DNA from 2 places in the Kocuria sp. SM24M-10 genome. Region 1 is predicted to be linked to the other one. Evidence: riboswitches for the same ligand, from Rfam matches in the RefSeq annotation. Region 1 holds a riboswitch; the other holds the start of a gene.
The links. Region 1 has a riboswitch for S-adenosylmethionine ahead of ABL57_RS02685 (bifunctional o-acetylhomoserine/o-acetylserine sulfhydrylase). Riboswitches for the same ligand answer to the same signal wherever they lie in the genome.

Region 1 (5,026 bases):
GTCCAGCAGGAAGGGCTCGGCCTCGTAGAGCACCCGGTCGGTGCGCGGCAGCACCACCTGCAGCGGGGCCTGCGGGTCCGCCACCGGCTGGATCAGCTGCTCGGAGAACTCCGAGCACATGGCCTCCACCACGATCCAGCGCCGGTCCGCGGACAGCCCCGCACCCAGCCACAGACCCGGGTCGGCCTCCTCGTGGACCACGACGTCCTCGGCCACCGGGGTGCCCAGGACGTGGCGGCGCAGCTGGTGGGGCCGCCAGGACTCGTCCACCACGGTGTAGTAGACCGCGCGGGCGTCGGGGGTGAGGAAGGACCCGTAGAAGGTGCCGGGGATCTCGTCGGCGAGCAGCGCCCCGGTGGTGAGGTCGCGCACGCGCAGGGTGAAGCGCTCGTCCCCGGTGACGTCCTCGGCCCAGGCCAGCAGCTCCCCGTCCTCGGAGACGTCGAAGCTGCCGAGGGAGTAGAACTCGTGCTTCGCGGACTCCGCGTTGGCGTCGAGCAGCACCTGCTCGCCCGCCATGGGGGTCCCGGGCCCGACGACGGGCGGGGTCCAGTCCGCGAGGACGTCCCCGGTGGTCGCGGCCGGCACCCGGCAGAACACCTGGTGCGCGCCGCCCTCCACCGTGCGGGAGAAGTACCACCAGTCCCCGCGCCGGTTCGGCACCGACAGGTCGGTCTCCTGGGTGCGGCCCTTGATCTCCCCGAAGATCGACTCCCGCAGCCCGGCCAGGTGGGCCGTGCGGGCCTCCGCGTACTCGTTCTCCGCGGTGAGGTGGGCGAGCACCTCCGGGGACTCCTTCGCCCGCATCCACTCGTAGGGATCGGAGAACAGGTGGCCGTGGAAGGTGCGCTCGGCGGGCTGCCGGCGGATCTGCGGGGGAAGAGCTGTCATGTGCCCATCCTAGGGAAGGCACCCCGCCCGCCGCTGGCCGGCCCGGGGGCGCGGCGCCGGCGAGGGGCCCGCGACCCGGCGGTCCGCCCGGGCGGTGCCAGAATGGCCGCATGAGCACCCCCGCGCACCTCGCCCCGCGCCCGCCGGCCTTCGGCTCCACCCGCGCCGACCTGTGGATGCAGGTGGTCCTCGTGCTGGGGGTCTCCCTGGGCGCCTCCGCGCTCTACGCGGTGCTCTCCCTGGCCGAGCAGCTGGCCCGCGGCCCGCTCTCGGAAGCGCAGGCCACGATGAACCCGCCGCTGAGCGTGCAGCCGCTGATCGACCTGCTGCGCCAGCTCACGGGCATCGGCCTGGACCTGGTCCCCGTGCTGCTGGCGCTGTACCTGCTCGCCGGCTCCGCCGGCGCGCTGGGCACGGTGCGGCGGCGGATCGGGCTCGACGCCCGGATGCCGGTCCCGGACCTCGGACTGGGCACCGTCCTGTTCCTCGTCATGGGGCTGGGCACCCTGGCCCTCTACGCGGCCGGCCGCGCCCTGGGCCTCACCGCGGAGGTGACGACCTCCGGGCTGGCCGAGCACTGGTGGACGGTGCCGGTGCTGCTGCTCTCCGCGCTGCGCCACGCCCTGGTCGAGGAGGTGGTGGTGGTCGCGTTCCTGACCGACCGGCTCACCCGCATCGGCTGGCGCTGGCCGGTGGTGCTGGTGGTCACGGCGCTGTTCCGCGGCAGCTACCACCTCTACCAGGGCATCGGGCCCTTCCTCGGCAACGTGGTGATGGGCCTGGTCTTCGCCGAGCTCTACCGGCGCACCGGGCGGGTCATGCCCCTCGTCGTCGCGCACTTCCTGCTGGACGCCGTGGGCTTCCTGGCCGTCGGCCGGCTGCTCGGCTGAGGCGGGCCCACCGTGCGGGCCCGCCCCGGCCGGCGCCTCAGATCGTGACCAGCCCGTCGGGGGTGCCGAAGGACACCGAGAGCAGCCCGGGCGTGCCCTCCGGATAGCGCCACTCCACCGCCAGGTCCTCGAGCGCGGTCTCCACGGGCGCGCCCTCCGGATAGCGCCACTCCACCGCCAGGTCCTCGAGCGCGGTCTCCACGGGCGCGCCCAGCCACTCGGCCACCCGCTCGGGCGCCCCGGCGATGCACATCCCGGCGAGGGCCACGTCGGTGATCCGCGCCTGGGACGGGTGCATCTCCGGGGCCGAGTCGAAGCGCACCATGAACGGCAGCTGGGGGTCGGCGATCAGGCCCTTGACGCCTATCTGGTGCCACTCCAGGCACCGGCCGTCGGGGAAGACCCGGTGGCCGGGCACCGCGTGCCGGCCGAGGCGCTGCTCGAAGGGCGCGAGGTCGTCGACCTCGACGACCCAGCCCAGCCAGCCGCCGCCGGCCTCGGAGCGGGCGCGCACGGCCCGGCCGAACGGGGCCTTCTCCGCCGCGGGGTGCTCGAGGACCTCGACGACCTCGACGTACTGGTGGTTGGTGAGCGGAAGGATCATGTTGCGGGTGCCGAAACGGGGGTGCACCCCACCCTTGACCGGCTCGATCCCGAGCTGGTCGGCAATGCGCTCGGTGGTGGCCGTCAGGCCCTCCGGGCGGCAGGCGTAGGACACGTGGTCGACTCTCATGGGCTCATCGTGGCACCGTGTGACTTTCGTCTCCAAATCGGTCCCCGGCGGGGTGCTCCCCGGCCCGTCCGGCGCGTGCGCGGGGCGCTCGCCGCACCCCGGCTTGACGCCGTGTCGCCCGAATCCGGAGAATGCTGTCCAGGTCATGAGCGCCAGCGTCCAAGCCCCAGCTAGCTGGCCGGCAACCCTCCACCGCGGTGGGGTGCCCTGGGTGAAGACCGGGCTCCTCGCGACCGGCGAGCGAGCAAGCGCGGGTCCTCGGTGCCCGGCCGTCGCACGGCAGCACCACCACGGTCGGACACCGGACCCCTGACACCCGCAAGGAGTCTCCCGGCATGTCCGAGTCCACTGCTTCCACGGCCGACCGCACCGCGACCGCGCTGCCCACCCCCGAGCACCCGGCCGGCTGGTCGTTCGAGACCCAGCAGATCCACGCCGGCCAGCGCCCCGATCCGGTGACCGGCTCCCGCGCCCTGCCCATCCACCAGAGCACGTCCTTCGTCTTCCCCGACGCCCAGGCCGCCGCGGACCGCTTCGCGCTCGCGGAGCTGGGACCCATCTACACCCGCATCGGCAACCCGACCACGGAGGTCGTGGAGAACCGCATCAGCGCCCTGGAGGGCGGGGTGGGCGCCCTGATGCTCAGCGCCGGGCAGTCGGCCACGACGTTCGCGGTGCTCAACCTCGCCGGGGCGGGGGACCACGTGGTGGCCAGCCCGAGCCTGTACGGCGGGACGTACAACCTCCTCAAGTTCACGCTGCCCAAGCTCGGCATCGAGACCACCTTCGTGACCGACCCGGACGACCCGGAGGCCTGGCGGCGGGCCGTGCGCCCGAACACCAAGGCGTTCTACGCCGAGACCATCCCGAACCCGCGCAACGACGTCCTCGACATCGAGACGGTCTCCGGGATCGCCCACGACCACGAGGTCCCGCTCATCGTGGACAACACGGTGGCGACCCCCTACCTCGTCCAGCCGTTCCGCTGGGGCGCGGACATCGTGGTGCACTCCGCCACGAAGTTCATGGGCGGGCACGGCACCGCGATCGGCGGCGTGATCGTGGACTCCGGCGCCTTCGACTTCGGCCGGTACCCGGAGCGCTTCCCCGGCTTCAACGAGCCCGACGAGTCCTACGGCGGGCTCGTCTACGCCCAGGCCCTCGGCGCGGAGGGCGCGTTCGGGGTCAACCTCTCCTACATCCTCAAGGCCCGGGTGCAGCTGCTGCGCGACCTCGGCTCGGCGATCTCCCCGTTCAACGCCTTCCTCATCGAGCAGGGCATCGAGACGCTGTCGCTGCGCATGGAGCGCCACGTGGCCAACGCCGGGGAGGTGGCCCGCTGGCTGGAGGCGCGGGAGGACGTCCGCTCGGTGAGCTGGGCGGGGCTGGAGTCCTCGCCCTGGCACGACCGGGCGCGCAAGTACGCGCCCCGCGGCGCCGGCTCCGTCCTCGGGTTCGTCCTCGAGGGCGGCCGGGCGGCCGGCGCGGCCTTCGTGGACGCCCTGACGCTGCACTCCAACGTGGCGAACATCGGCGACGTCCGCTCCCTGGTGATCCATCCCGCGTCCACCACGCACAGCCAGCTGCTACCCGAGGAGCAGCTCGCGGCGGGGGTGGAGCCCGGCTTCGTGCGCCTGTCCGTGGGGCTGGAGAACGTCACGGACATCCTGGCGGACCTGGAGCAGGGCTTCGCCGCGGCCGCGGCCGCGGCCGGAGGGCAGGAGTGAGCGTGACGGTGCTGCGCGGCGCCGGCGCGGACGTGCGCGAGGACGGCGTGCCGCGGCACGCCGAGATCGGCACCCTGGAGCTGGAGTCCGGCTTCCGGCTGCCGGAGGTCCGGATCGCCTACGAGACCTGGGGCGTGCTCGCCCCGGACGGCTCCAACGCGGTGCTCGTGGAGCACGCCCTGACCGGTGACACCCACGTCGCCGCCGGGAGGGCCCGGCCCAGGGCCCCGGAGGCGCAGCGCCGCGCCGCCGAGAGCGGCGGCTGGTGGGACGGCCTGGTCGGCCCCGGCGCCGCCATCGACACCGACCGCTACTTCGTGGTGTGCGCCAACATCGTGGGCGGCTGCTACGGCTCCACGGGACCGTCCACCCCGGCCCCGGCCGAGGTGGACCCCGAGCGCCGGCCCTGGGGCTCCCGCTTCCCCCTGGTCACGGTGCGGGACTCCGTGCGCGCGGAGGCCGCCCTGGCCGACGCCCTGGGCATCGACACGTGGCGCCTGGTCATCGGCGGGTCCATGGGCGGGGCGCGCGCCCTGGAGTGGGCGGTGACCTACCCGGAGCGGGTCCGGGCCTGCGCGGTGGTCGCCGCGTGCCCCCAGTCCAGCGCCGAGCAGCTCGCCTGGGGGCAGGCGCAGAACCTCGCGATCCGCCAGGACCCGGACTTCCGGGGCGGGGACTACTACGACGGGCCCTTCCCGGTGACCGGGCTGGGCCTGGCCCGGCGGATCGCCCACATCACCTACCGCTCCGCCGACGAGCTGCACCACCGGTTCGGGCGCACCCCG
Region 2 (5,026 bases), on a different contig from region 1:
GCAGCGCGGAGCCGCCCCACTCGGCCCCGGCGGACAGGCCCTGGAGGATGCGCAGGACGACGAGCCCGACGACGGCCCACCAGCCGATCACCTCGTAGGTCGGCAGCAGGCCGATCAGGGTGGAGGCCACGCCCATGAGCAGCAGGGAGGCCACCAGCAGGGCCTTGCGGCCGATCCGGTCGCCCAGGTGGCCGGCGACGATCCCGCCCAGGGGCCGGGCGATCACCCCGACGGCGAGGGTGGCGAAGGAGGCGACGATGCCGCCGAGCTCGGTGGCCATGGGGAAGAACTGGACGTTGAAGACCAGGGCGGCGGCGGTGCCGTAGAGGTAGAAGTCGTACCACTCGATGGTGGTGCCGGCGAAGGCCGAGGCCAGGACGCGCTTCTTGCCGTGGACGACGCTCGTGCGTCCCGCGGCGGCCGCGGTCGGGGCCGGGATCGTGGTCGGGGGCGGGGTGGGCATGCGTCAGGCTCCTGGGGTTCGGTCGGCGTCGGTCCCGGCACCGGTCCTGGCGTCGCCGATGGCGTTCAGGCCCTCCGGCAGGGTGCCGTTGATGAGGTAGTCGCCGAGGGCGCGGGCGCGGAAGGCGATCGGGTTGTGGGTGGCCACGGTCTGGGCGTTGCGCCAGTGCCGGTCCAGGCCCTTGGCGGTGGACGTGGCGGAGGCGCCCACGGTGAGGAACAGGTCCTGGGCCGCGCCGAGGGCCAGCTCCGGCACGGTGACCTGGGCGTGCTCCACGGCGATCTCGGACCCGTGCAGCGCCGCCGGGAGGGCGCCGGTGAAGTCCGGCCGGTCGGCGCCGGTGGTGACGGCGGCGGCGATCCCGGCGTCCAGGGCGCGGGCGGCGTGCAGCACGGTGGCCTCGGCGGCGAAGGCCTTGGCGGAGATCCGGCCGGTGGCCTCCTGGATCAGCGGGTCCTCGCGGAACGGCAGGCCGAGCCCGGTGTTGAAGGTCCGCCGGCGGCCGGCGATGGTCTCCACGGCGTCCCGCCGGGCGGCGCGGGCGACGCCGGCCAGCACGGCCAGCAGCACGAGCTGGAAGAAGGCGGCCTCGTGGACGGCCTCCGCGCTGCCGGCGGCGCGGTCCAGCACGGCGTCGTCCGGGACGCGCACGCGGTCGAAGACCGCGGTGCCGGTGCCGGTGAGCTTCTGCCCGAAACCGTCCCAGTCGTCCTCGAGGGTGACCCCCTGGGCGTCCGTGGCGACGACGGCGAAGCGGCGTCCGTCCCGGCCGTCGAGGGCGGCCGAGACGCGGGTGTAGTCGCAGAAGACGGAGCCGGTGGCGTAGAACTTCCGGCCGGTGATCTCCCACCCCTCGGCGGTGCGGCGCAGCACGGTGTTCAGGGTGCCGAGCGCGTTGCCGCCCTTCTCCGTGGAGGCGTTGCCCACGGTGGCCCCGGCCAGCACCCGCGGATACCAGACGTCCTGGAGCTCCCGGGGCAGGAAGCGCAGGGACTCCACGAAGCCGGCGTGGGAGCGATAGAGGTGGGCGATGTTGGAGTCGGCCTCGGCCAGGTCGACCAGCAGCCGGGTGAAGTCCTCGATGCTGACCCCGGGACCGCCGTGGGCCGCCGGGACGCGCAGGGCGCCGAACCCGGCCCGGTCCAGCCGGCGCACCTCCTCGTAGGGCAGCGCGCGGCGGAGGTCCCGGTCCAGGGAGCCGGCGGCGATCTCCGTGAACAGCGGCCCGAAGCGCTCCTTCAGCCCGGCGTAGTCCACCGGCAGGCCGGCGGGGTCCGTGCCGACGCCGGGACGGGTGGGAGTCCTCTCGGCCGTGGTGCGGGTCATGCGGTGGTCCTCTCGGTCGCACCGAGGAGGGCCGGCCGTGCGGTCACGCCAGGGGCGGGCCCGGTGGCGGCAGCGCGGGGGCCGACGTCACGGAGCGACTGCAGATCCGGGATCTCCATCGGTTCTGGCCTTAGCACCCTGACCCCTGCGAAGGACGGGTTGCTGCGGCGTCGTCGAGCCAGATCTCTCGGCCGCTCTGAATGGGACGGATGACATCGCACCAGACCGCCGGGGTGCTGAGCCACCCGATGACGGCCGCATGTCGTCGGATGTCATGCTGACGTCACAGACGGTCATGTCGTCCCGGGTGGTGTAGGAATCCGCCGCGGGACCCCGCCCGGCCGGAGGAGGGGAGCGCCGCGCACCCGCTCAGTATCGCGGCCGGCCCGGCTCCACCTGCTCCGCCCAGGCGAGCACCCCGCCCTCGAGGTGGCGGATCCGCTCCTCCCGCCCGGCGTAGAACGGGCGCAGCGCGGCCAGGGCGGTCGCCGAGCGGGCGCCGGCCTTGCAGTGCAGCACGAGGTCCGCGCCGCGCGCCTCCGGCGGCAGGGCGTCCGGCCCCCGGTCCAGCAGCTCCTGGAGCGGCACGGCCACGGCGCCGGGGATCGCCAGGAGCTGCCGTTCCCAGTCCTCCCGCACGTCGACCAGCACGAAGGCCGTCTCTCCGCGCGCCCGCCGCTCCAGCAGCCGGGCCAGCTCGCCCGCCGCGACCGTCTCGGCGGGCTCCGCGCCGCCGGCCGGCGGACGGACGGCCACGGGCTCGGCGACGGCGGTGACCGGGGCGGCGTCCGGGTCCGGGTCCAGGCCCATCTCGCGCCAGGTCATCGCCAGGGCGTCGTGCAGCAGCACCCGCCCGAGCAGGGGCTCGCCGGTGCCGGTGATCAGCTTGACCGCCTCCGTGACCATCACCGCGCCCACGGTGGCGGGGAGCATGCCGAAGACCCCGCCCTCGGCGCAGCTGGGCACCTCCCCGTCCGGCGGCGCCTCGGGGTAGAGGTCCCGGTAGGTGGGCCCGTGGCCGGCCCAGAAGACGCTGACCTGCCCCTCGAAGCGCAGGATGGAGCCCCACACGCAGGGGATCCCGGTCAGGGCGGCGGCGTCGCTGACCACGTAGCGGGTCGCGAAGTTGTCCGCGCCGTCGAGGACGAGGTCGTACTGCCCGAGGATCCGCACGGCGTTGTCCGCCGTGAGCCGGCAGGGATGGGTGCGGACCCGCACGAGCGGGTTCAGGGCGGTCACGGCCTCCGCGGCGGACTCCGCCTTGGGCCGGCCGACGTCGGCGGTGCGGTGCACCACCTGGCGCTGCAGGTTGGAGACCGCCACGACGTCGTCGTCGACGATCCCCAGCGTTCCCACGCCGGCCGCGGCGAGGTACTGCAGGGCCGGGGCGCCCAGTCCGCCCGCGCCGACCACGAGCACCCGGGCGCTGCCGAGCCGGCGCTGGCCGAGCGGGCCGATCCCGGGCAGGGTCAGGTGCCGGGCGTAGCGCTCGAGCTCCGCACGGGTCAGTTCGGGGCCGGGCTCCACGAGCGGGGGCAGCGCGCTCACGGGCGCTCCCCCACGGGCGCCCAGTCCCCGCGCGGGACGTCCGCCGGACCGGCGGACGCACCGGCGTCGGACGCGTCCGTGTCGATCCGCCCGGCCATCGGCGAGGACGCCTGGGCGTGCCGGCGGGCCGGGATCCGGCCGGCGCGGGCGGCCAGCCGCCCGGCGGCCACGGCGTGGCGCATCGCGGTGGCCATGGCCACCGGGTCCTGGGCCCGGGTCACGGCGCTGGCCAGCAGCACGGCGTCGCAGCCCAGCTCCATGGCGAGCGCGGCCTCGGAGGCGGTGCCGATGCCGGCGTCGAGGACCACGGGCACCGAGGCCCGGGAGGCGATGAGCTCGATGTTGTGCGGGTTGAGGATCCCCAGCCCGGTGCCGATCGGCGCGCCCAGGGGCATCACGGCGGCCGCGCCGAGGTCCTCCAGACGGCGGGCCACGGCCGGGTCGTCGGAGGTGTAGGCGAAGACCCGGAAGCCGCGGGCCACGAGCTGCTCGGTGGCGTCGAGCAGCTCCACCACGTCGGGCAGCAGGGTGTCCTCGTCGGCGATGACCTCCAGCTTGACCCAGTCGGTCTCCAGGGCCTCGCGGCCGAGCTCGGCGGTGAGCAGGGCGTCCCGGGCGGTGTAGCAGCCGGCGGTGTTGGGCAGGATCCGGATGCCGTTGCGCTCGAGCATCGCGAACAGCGAGTCGCCGTGGCCGGGGGCGTAGCGGCGCAGCGCCACGGTGGTCAGCGCGGTGCCGGAGGCGAGCAGGGCCTGCTCCAGGGTGTGCAGCGAGCTGAGCCCGCCGGTGCCCATGATCAGCCGGGAGGACAGCTCGGTGCCGTCGAGCACGATCGGGTCCACGGTGGGCGCGAGGTGGGATGCGGGGTGGGGTGCGGGGCGGGTCATGTCAGCCTCCCTGGACGGCGGTGATGATCTCGACGGCCTGTCCCTCGGCCACGGGGGTCCGGCCCCAGCGGCTGCGCGGGACCACGGCGGCGTCCACCGCCACCGCCACGCCCAGCCGGCGGCCGTCCAGCGGGGCGCCGTCGGGGCCCAGGGGCCGCCCGACGGTCTCGGCCACGAGGTCCACCACGGTGGTGTCCCCGCCGACGACGTGCGGGCGGCCGTTGAGGGTGATGGCGGTCATCGGGTGCTCCTGTTCGGGGTGCGGGACCCGGTCGCGAGGTCCACGGAGGGCGCCTCGACCGGGCGGTCGAAGCGGTGCGGGTCGGTGCTGGCCAGGTGTTCGGCGTCGGGGCCCGGATCCGTGCCGGACCGCCCGAGCACCAGCTCCGCGGCGAGGCGGGCGGCCAGCGGGGCGAGCAGGACGCCGTGGCGGAAGTAGCCGGTGGAGACCACGAGACCGGCCACCGGGTCTCTCCCGGAGCCGCGGACGCGGCCCAGGTACGGGATGTCGTCCGGAGTGCCGGGCCGGGCGCGGGCCATGGCCTCGACCAGCTCGAGGTCGGCGACGCCGGGGACCACGGCCTGGGCGTCGCGCAGCAGCCGGAACACGCCCCCGGCACTGATCCCGTCGAGGTCGTCCTCGCGGGAGGTCGCCCCGATCACCACCGTCCCGTCGTCGCGGGGCACCAGGTAGACGGGCACGCCGTGGACCACACCGCGGACGGTGCGCTCGAGCAGGGCGGGCGCCCCGGCGGGCGGGCGGGCGCGGAGGATGTCCCCGTGCACCGGGCGCAGCGGCGGC

Region 2: it holds a riboswitch for S-adenosylmethionine, as region 1 does, so the genes downstream of both, ABL57_RS15690 (acyl-CoA dehydrogenase family protein) here and ABL57_RS02685 (bifunctional o-acetylhomoserine/o-acetylserine sulfhydrylase) in region 1, are expected to answer to the same signal.

The regions. Positions count from the first base shown of each region.
Region 1 covers NZ_LDNX01000023.1:45,118-50,143, reverse strand. The annotation lists gene ABL57_RS02700 (S9 family peptidase) at 1-891, opposite strand, end outside; gene ABL57_RS02695 (CPBP family intramembrane glutamic endopeptidase) at 1,002-1,781, shown strand; gene ABL57_RS02690 (VOC family protein) at 1,819-2,514, opposite strand; SAM riboswitch class IV at 2,656-2,771, shown strand; gene ABL57_RS02685 (bifunctional o-acetylhomoserine/o-acetylserine sulfhydrylase) at 2,850-4,241, shown strand; gene ABL57_RS02680 (homoserine O-acetyltransferase) at 4,238-5,026, shown strand, end outside.
Region 2 covers NZ_LDNX01000131.1:10,380-15,405, reverse strand. The annotation lists gene ABL57_RS15695 (MFS transporter) at 1-463, opposite strand, end outside; gene ABL57_RS15690 (acyl-CoA dehydrogenase family protein) at 467-1,789, opposite strand; SAM riboswitch class I at 1,902-1,996, opposite strand; gene moeB (molybdopterin-synthase adenylyltransferase MoeB) at 2,159-3,337, opposite strand; gene ABL57_RS15680 (thiazole synthase) at 3,334-4,224, opposite strand; gene thiS (sulfur carrier protein ThiS) at 4,226-4,465, opposite strand; gene ABL57_RS15670 (FAD-dependent oxidoreductase) at 4,462-5,026, opposite strand, start outside.